Regions from separate parts of the Rhizobium sp. 'Codium 1' genome, predicted to be linked through region 2. Evidence: riboswitches for the same ligand, from Rfam matches in the RefSeq annotation. Region 2 holds a riboswitch; the other holds the start of a gene.
The links. Region 2 has a riboswitch for FMN ahead of LJE98_RS14485 (DMT family transporter). Riboswitches for the same ligand answer to the same signal wherever they lie in the genome.
Positions count from the first base shown of each region.

Region 1 (4,420 bases), on a different contig from region 2:
CGGGTGGACCGGATCGGGCTGACGGTGGGGCGGCAGGGCCTGATTTCAGACGATGCGGCGGAAAACAAGGACGCGCGCGTCATCCAGGTCCTGGTGGTGCTGGACAAAGCCTCCTCGGATGTTGCTGCACGCTTCACCAATCTCGAGGTCATCGCCCGCATTGACACCACGGTACGGGCCGTTCCATGAGCTACCTGCTGCAACGCCTGTTCGGGCGGCTGCCCATCGGCTGGTTGCAACTGACCCACAGCCGCACTCGCTTCGCCGCGGCACTCGCCGGGGTGGCCTTTGCCAATGTTCTGGTCTTCGTCCAGCTTGGGATCATGAATTCGATGGGGGCCGCAACATTGCGACCCTATGACTTCTTCCAGGCGGATATCATGATCTCGGCCAGCGATGCGAGCACCTTGACCGACGGGGGCAATGTGGCTCGGCAGTGGTTGCTGCAGGCGATGGGGGATCCGGATGTATCCGATGGCATGGGTCTGTTCATCGCCAATGTTCCCTGGGATCGCGGCGAGAAGGATATCAGTCTGACGACCTTCGGTGTGGATCCGGTCAAGACCGGGTTTCTGTCCAGGGATATAGCCGGCGATCTCAATCTCCTGCGGGTGCAAAACGCGGCATTGCTCGATCGGCTCGCCCGTGGTCTGGCCAAGGAGGAAGCTGCTTCAATCCGTCCACAAACGCCGCTCTCCTTTGAGACGCAAGGCCGCACAGTCACCGCCTATGCCACATTCGCCGGCGGAGGCGGTTTCGGTGGTGATGGCTATATGCTGGTTTCGGATCAGACATTCCTGTCGCTATTCCCGACGCGCAGTTCCTCCGCACCCGACCATGTTCTTTTGCGCCTGCGCCCCGGCGCTGAGACAGAGACCGTGATCGCGCGCCTGAAAACACTGATTTCCGACCCGTCCCTTCGCATCCGCAGCTATCAAGAGGCAGCGCAGGAGGATCTGCGCTATCAGCAGACAAAACGGCCCACGGGTATCATCTTCGGGTTCGGCGTGTTGATCGGCGTTCTCGTTGGCATCGTTATCGTCTATCAGGTGCTGTCCACCGATGTGGCCGACCACCTGCGCGAATACGCAACCTTCAAGGCCATGGGCTACGGCCCCCGCTTCTTCCTCGGTATCGTCTTCGAAGAAGCGCTGGTGCTCGGGATCATGGGTTTCATTCCAGGACTTGTTGTCGGGACGACCATCCTGACGTTCATGGGGAAGATCACGACCCTGCCCTTGGGAATGACACCTTCGATGGCAGTGACCGTTTTTCTCGGCACCATCATCTTTTCCGCCCTGTCCGGCGCCATTGCGACCCGTCGGCTTGGCGCCGCCGACCCTGCCGATCTCTTCTAGGAGGCTGCAATGGACAGCGAGACAATTGTCGATGTGCGCGGATTGAATCATTGGTTTGGCAGTGGCGACGTCCGCAAACAGGCGCTGTTTGACGTGAACCTGATGCTGAAACGCGGCAGCTTCACCGTGCTGATGGGGCCTTCCGGGTCTGGCAAGACGACTGTCCTCACGCTTGTCGGCTGTCTTCGAGCCGTACAGGATGGATCTGTACGGCTTCTGGGAAGCGAGTTGAACGGCGCATCGCAGGCGCAGCTTGTCAGTCTGCGCCGCCGCCTAGGCTTCATATTCCAGGCCCATAATCTGCATGAAAGCCTGACTGCGGTGCAGAACGTCATGATGGGGGTGCAGGTGCATGGTCAAGTGGCCGATCGGGTGGCGCAGAGCGCGGCTGAGCATGCGCTTGGGCTGGTCGGCTTGACCGACCGTACCACCTATCTGCCCGCGAACCTGTCAGGCGGCCAGAAGCAGCGCGTCGCCGTTGCCCGCGCCCTTGTCTCCAGCCCGGCGCTGGTGCTGGCAGACGAGCCCACTGCCGCGCTGGACAAAGACAGTGCGGCAGAGGTCGTCGATCTTCTCAAACGCATGGGTAAGGCCCGGGGTACGACAACATTGCTGGTTACCCACGACAATCGCATCCTCGATCGCGCTGACCGCATCCTCACGCTGGAGGACGGTCGTATCGTGAAGACAGAGGATCGAGCACAAGATTAGGACTCCGACACTCAGGCAACCCGCAACCAATGAACCTTGCAGCCCGGGCCATGAAGCTTCCTCGTCCGCGAGGACAGGCTGGAACCGGATCGGTTACCCCAGCTTCTCAACCTTGTCCTTGAACTCACGGGCCCAGAGCCTGCGGGCGAACTCGTTCTGACCTTCAAGAAGAGCGGGTCATGCGTTCGTGTCGGGTCAACTGCAGGAATCGGTTCATGCCGTCATGCCAGCCATGTTGAAAACTGGGCTTGAAATGGACGCAACTGAGGTTGTAGGGTTTCGCTGTTCTCAGGGCGGGGTGCAATTCCCCACCGGCGGTATCCGGCTTGGCCGGGAGCCCGCGAGCGCTTCTGCCTCGGCAGAAGGCAGCAGATCCGGTGCGATGCCGGAGCCGACGGTATAGTCCGGATGGAAGAGGACAAGGTGTGTTGACCCGTCTGCAAGGCCGGGTGCATGCGTTTGTTCGCCCAAGGGAAAATTGCGACCGCAGGGTCGTGTTTTGCCGCGAAAGCGGGATACCCTTGAAAGGCATGGAAATGACAGTCTCGAAAATTGAAGATGCAATCGCGGCGCTCGCTGAGGGCGGCATGATCGTCGTTGTGGACGACGAGGATCGCGAGAACGAAGGCGATATCATCATCGCTTCGGAAAAGATTACGCCGGAAGCCGTTGCCTTCATGATGAAGCATGCCCGCGGTCTGATCTGCATTGCGATGGAGGGTGAACGGCTCGATGCGCTGGACATTCCGCTGATGGTGCCGCGCAACACGGAATATCTAAAGACCGCCTTCACGGTGTCCGTCGACTTTATCCATGGCACGACGACCGGGATTTCGGCGGCGGACCGGGCCGCGACCGTTCGCGCGCTGCTGGACGAGACTTCGAAGGCCGAGGATTTCGCCCGTCCTGGTCACATCTTTCCGCTTCGCGCGCATCCTGACGGCGTGCTCGGTCGCCCGGGCCACACGGAAGCGGCGGTGGATCTTGCAAGGCTCGCAGGCCTTCAGGCCTCAGGCGTTATCTGTGAGGTCGCGAACGACGATGGGACCATGTCGCGGCTACCGGAATTGCGCGAGTTCTGTCTGAAACATCAGCTGCCGCTGATCACGATCGCCGATCTTGCTCTCCATATGGCCGGACAGAAAGGCGGCGAAGCGGCCGCCGCCTGATGCCTTGCCGTGGCCGAAAGAGCTGATCTTTCGGCCACATTCAAACGGCGTTCGAAACAGGTGACTTCACGCGTGTGATCGCCTCGCGCCACCGCGTCAGCAGGTCGGCGCGCGCGTCGGCCTGCATGGTCCCGGGATCGAACCGGCGAGCATGAGAAGGCTCTGGGGGGCTGATCCCCAATGAGTGGAAGGCCATCGCCGCTGCACCGATGGCGCCGACTTCCGGCTGATCGCCGCGCAATACCGGCCGGTCCAGAATGTCCGCCTGCAACTGCATGAGGAAATCATTGGTCGACGCACCGCCATCCGCCATCAGTCCGGACAGAGCAAGCCCGACATCCTGCTGCATGGCCTCGAAGACGTCGGCAATCTGAAGGGCGACTGCCTCCATCGTTGCGCGGGCGACATGGGCCGGCATGGTCGCATGGGTCATCCCGGAAATCGTGCCCGTCGCATTGTCCGTCCAATGCGGCGCACCCAGACCGGCGAGTGCCGGGACGAATACCACCTTGCCACTGTCGGAGACGGATTGCGCAAGATCGGATAGGGCGGCCGGGCCATCGAGACCCAGCAGGGTCGCGGCAAAGGCAATGGCCTGTGCCGAAACGGTGATATTCCCCTCAAGAGCATAGGCGACGCCGGAACCATCCGACCAGGCGATCGTGCTCGAGAGACCATGCCGGGACAACACACGCCTGTCAGTCAGGGTCATCAGTGACGAGCCTGTGCCGAAGGTCGCCTTGACCAGGCCCGGGGCGCGAACGCCGTGGCCATAGAGAGCCGCGTGGCTGTCACCCATCATGGCAAGGATCGGCGTGCCTGCTGGCAGCGCAGTTGTCCCTGCCTCGGTATGGCCGAAGCGATTGTTCGAGGGCAGGGCCCGCGGGAGCGCCGAGGCCGGAACGTCGAAGAGGGTGCAGAGTTCAGGGCTCCATTCCAGTTTCGCCGTGTCGAACAACATGGTCCGCGAGGCATTGGAATGGTCGGTTGCAAAGACAGCTCCACCCGTCATCTTGAACAGGAGCCAGCTGTCCACCGTGCCGGCACGCAGACGTCCGCGTTTTGTGAGATCCCGCGCCGAAGCCACGTGTTCCATCACCCAGCCGAGCTTCGATGCCGGGAAGAGCGCGTTGATCGACAATCCGGTCAGGCCGACGACGGTCGCATCATGTCCGGTATCGA
Region 1 covers NZ_JAJGPW010000006.1:222,765-227,184, reverse strand. Annotated here, with positions in the region: gene LJE98_RS15905 (HlyD family efflux transporter periplasmic adaptor subunit) at 1-189, shown strand, start outside; gene LJE98_RS15900 (FtsX-like permease family protein) at 186-1,358, shown strand; gene LJE98_RS15895 (ATP-binding cassette domain-containing protein) at 1,368-2,069, shown strand; FMN riboswitch at 2,350-2,493, shown strand; gene ribB (3,4-dihydroxy-2-butanone-4-phosphate synthase) at 2,606-3,238, shown strand; gene LJE98_RS15885 (FGGY family carbohydrate kinase) at 3,279-4,420, opposite strand, start outside.
Region 1: linked by a shared signal. The riboswitch ahead of ribB (3,4-dihydroxy-2-butanone-4-phosphate synthase) and the one ahead of LJE98_RS14485 (DMT family transporter) in region 2 are both predicted to bind FMN.

Region 2 (4,420 bases):
TGTCAGTTCCGGCTCGGCGCCGGTGTCCTTGTAGACCGCGGCGATCGAGGAACGCTCGGACAGAACGAAGAAGTAGTTGTGATCGCCGAAGGTTGCGACTTCCATGCCTTCCGGCTCGACGCCCTTGGACTTGGCACGCTTGTCGGGAAAGTGACCGATCTGGGCGATGGCCATTTCCAGCGACGGACCGGACTCATAGGCAACCTTGCCGGTCTTGTCGAAGATGGTGAAACTGCGCGAGCCACCGTTCCAGTCGCCTTCATTGGCAATAACCAGACGGTTGTCGTCGAGCCACTTCACGGCATCAGGCTCGCGCGGAACGCCTTCCCTTGTACCGGTGAACTTGAGTGCTCCATCCGACTTGGTGTCGATACCTTCAAGGTCGACCGTACCGGCAGAAAAATGGGCCTTCACGTCACCGGTCTTGCCGTCGACGATGGCAATGTGGTTGTTTTCCTGCAGCGTCACGGCGATTTCGCCGAGGCTGTTGATCGCGACGAATTCCGGCTCCGGATCCTCAGGTGCAATCTCGGCGAGACCGGTCAACGTGACGCGCTTCATCGAGCCGCAATCAGCAACGCCATCGTTGAGCGACAGGATGACGAGGTCACCGGCCGGCATCTGCGGCAGGGCGCCATCGTTCAGGTCTTCGTCACGCTCGTTTTCGATGGCGATGGCGACGAACGAGCCGTCCTTGGCCACGGCGACCGAATCCGGCTGACCGCCGATATCGCAGGTGGAATCGACAGCCTTCGAGGCAATGTCCACGATGGCGAGCTTGCCGGACGGGCTGGTAAAGTTCTCGGAGGTGTTGACCCCGACGAGTACCTTGCCGCCAGCGACAGCCACGGAAGTCGGCTCGCCGTCCATCATCACAGCGCCCGCAGCCTTCGGTGCCCTGGCGTCCGTGATGTCGATGAAGCCGATGCCACCGAGCGGGCTGTCGGAGTAGATCAGTGTGTTGCCGTCTTCCGAGGCGGTGATGATCTCGGCAGAGGTGGTGGTCAACTTGTCCTTGTCGGCCGGCAAATTGGCGGCGACCGGGAAGGCGGCAATGCGGTTGAAAACCTGTTCGGCAGCGGCCGGCAGGGCCACGGATGCAAAAAGCGCCGCCGTCAGGGCGACGCGGGAGAGACCATGGGTCATCGGGAAACCTCCAGTATCCAGAAATGGAACAAGAGGTTTCTGGGGCAGTCGGGTGACAGTCGGATGACAGATTGGCGGTCGTCCGACGTTTCCTGCCGGATATCCCGATAAGCTGTTCCTATAGGTTGCTGTTCTCGAGACCTGTCATTGGGACGCCGGCGATGCTTCCTTGCCGGCCTCGCGCAACATCAGGAAGAGTGAAGCCCCGAGGATCAGCAATGCGCCCAACCAGAGATAGCCGCTCGGCGCATAGCCGAAGACCAGCCAACCGGCAAAGACGTTGAGCGGGAGCTTCAGGTCGTCAAACGGCTGAACATAGGCCGCGTCAGCGGCATTGTAGGCGAGTGTCAGCAGATATTGCCCAAAGGCCGTCAGCAGACCGGCGGCGAGCAACAGCCAGAGGGTGAGGCCTTCCGGCACAGCGAAGCCACCGGCCACTGCGAGCCCGGCATTGATCGGCGTCAGCAGAACCAGCAGCCAGACCGTGACCGTTTCCGGTGCCTCGTAATGCGTAAGGTTCTTCATGATCAAAGAGGAACCGCCCCAGAGCAGGGCCGAAAAGACCGGCAGGAGGGCGGCCAGGGTGAAGCTGTCCGACCAGGGCTGGAGGATGATCATCGCGCCGACGAAGCCCGTCAGCGTCGCAAGCCAGCGGTCGCGGCCGACGGTCTCGCCGAGAAAGAGGCGTGCGCCGATGATGATGAAGAAGGGCGAGGTCATGACGAGAGCGATGGCCTGCCAGATCGGGACGGTGGCGAGGCCCGTGACCCAGGCCTGCACGCCGAAGGCGGCCAGCAGGACCCGCAGGATGTGGCGCACCGGATAGTCGGTCTTCATGGCACGCAGACCGAGCCGGAAGAGCAAGGGGAGAGAGAGGACGAGGGCAAAGCCATATTGCCAGAAGGCTGTTGAGGCCGGCGGGAAACCGAGCGTCATGGCAAGCCATTGCGTGACGACGTTGAGAGCGGCGAAGGCGACGCCCGCCAGAACCATGAAACCGGCGCCGAGGACGGCCCGGGAGCGCAAGAGCGAAACGGAGCTCTGATTCATGTCATTTTTCCTTTTCCAAAGGACCAACACAAACCAGGACAGATGAGGACGACGAAAAGCGCACCCGGACGGGCACGGATCTGCGCAGCAACGCCTCCGCGATCCGCAGCGAGCGGAACAGGGGCGTGGCCTGACCTCATTCTCTTTCATCCGGACTTTAACCGTCGGCTCCGGGTTTGCACCGGATCTGCTGACCCTGCCTTTCGCGAATGAAAGGCAGGCGCTCGCGGGCTTCGGGTTTCCCCGTTACCGCCGGTGGGGAGTTTCACCCCGCCCTGAGAACGAATGCCGGTACAACCGGCGCCTCACAGATAAGACAGGTCTCGCTGCAGCGCAAGAAGGGCAAAAAGAAAGCCCGGCACTAAGCCGGGCTCACCAGTATGTCAGCTGACCATCGGCACCGAAGGGTGCGACGGTCACGACGGATCAGCTGTTGACAGCGTCCTTCAGGCCCTTGCCGGCCGTGAACTTCGGAACGTTGCGAGCCGGGATGTCGACTTCAGCGCCGGTGGACGGGTTGCGGCCCTTGGAGGCTTCGCGACGGCCAACGGTGAAGGCGCCGAAGCCAGCGAGACGAATGTCGCCGCCGTTCTTCAGTTCAGCCTGGACCGTTTCAAAAACGGCATCAACGGCAGAGGCAGCGTCAGCCTTGGTGAGGCCAGCCTTCTCGGCGACCGCGGATACGAGTTCGTTCTTGTTCATGTTTCCACCCTTTCTGATTGGTATGAAACGACTCAAATGATTAAGTCGGGCGGAGAATACGAAAGCTTCTGCCCTTCGCAACTCAAAAGCACCTGAAAGCCCCGGAAAACAAGCCTTTCACGCGGCATTTCACAAAAAAGGCTGGCATAAATGCCAGCCTTTTTGTCGGTTTTGGAGCTTTGTGGCTCACTTATGGCAGATTTGCCTCAGTGAGCGATGGTTGCACCGGTTTCATCGGTGCCATCGACCACGCCGATCGCCGGCGTATCAACGGTTCCATCCCACTCGATCGGCTCGGGGACACGGACCAGGGCGTGCCTGATAACCTCGCCCATGCGCGACACCGGAACGATCTCCATGTTGTTCTTCACATTGTCCGGAATGTCCGCCAGATCCTTGGCGTTCTCTTCCGGAATGAGAACTTTCTTGATGCCACCGCGAAGGGCTGCGAGCAGCTTTTCCTTCAGGCCACCGATCGGCAGGACACGACCGCGCAGGGTGATTTCACCCGTCATGGCGACGTCCTTGTTGACCGGGATGCCGGTCATGATCGAGACGATCGCCGTTGCCATGGCAACACCTGCGGACGGACCATCCTTCGGGGTCGCCCCTTCCGGAACGTGAACGTGGATGTCGGACTTGTCGAAACGCGGCGGTTCGACACCGAAATCGACGGCGCGCGAACGGACATAGGATGCCGCTGCCGAAATCGATTCCTTCATCACTTCCTTCAGGTTGCCGGTGACCGTCATGCGGCCCTTGCCGGGCATCATGACGCCTTCGATGGTCAGCAATTCGCCGCCCACTTCCGTCCAGGCCAGACCCGTGACAACGCCGACCTGGTCTTCGCCCTCGGCTTCGCCGTGGCGGAAGCGCGGAACGCCCAGATATTCGTTGATGTTCGCACCGGTCACGGCAACCGAGGTCACCTTGCCCTTGATGATTTCGGTCACGGCCTTGCGGGCGAGCTTCATCAGTTCGCGTTCGAAGGAGCGCACACCGGCTTCGCGGGTGTACTGCTGGATGATCGCCATGATCGCCGAATCCGCCACGGAGAATTCTTCCGGGCGCAGGGCGTGTTCCTTGATCGCCTTGGGCAACAGGTGCCGCTTGGCGATTTCGAGCTTTTCATCCTCGGTGTAACCGGCAATGCGGATGATCTCCATGCGGTCCATGAGGGGACCCGGGATGTTCAGCGTATTGGCAGTCGTGACGAACATGACATTCGACAGGTCGTATTCCACTTCGAGATAGTGGTCCATGAATGTCGAGTTCTGTTCCGGATCCAGCACCTCGAGCAGGGCCGACGACGGGTCGCCACGGAAGTCCATGCCCATCTTGTCGATTTCGTCGAGCAGGAAGAGCGGGTTGGACTTCTTGGCCTTCTTCATCGACTGCACGATCTTGCCGGGCATCGAACCAATATAGGTGCGGCGGTGACCACGGATCTCCGCTTCGTCACGGACGCCACCGAGGGCCATGCGCACGTATTCGCGGCCGGTCGCCTTGGCGATCGACTTGG
Region 2 covers NZ_JAJGPW010000005.1:189,652-194,071, reverse strand. Annotated here, with positions in the region: gene LJE98_RS14490 (esterase-like activity of phytase family protein) at 1-1,146, opposite strand, end outside; gene LJE98_RS14485 (DMT family transporter) at 1,291-2,196, opposite strand; FMN riboswitch at 2,331-2,483, opposite strand; gene hupB (DNA-binding protein HupB) at 2,623-2,898, opposite strand; gene lon (endopeptidase La) at 3,105-4,420, opposite strand, start outside.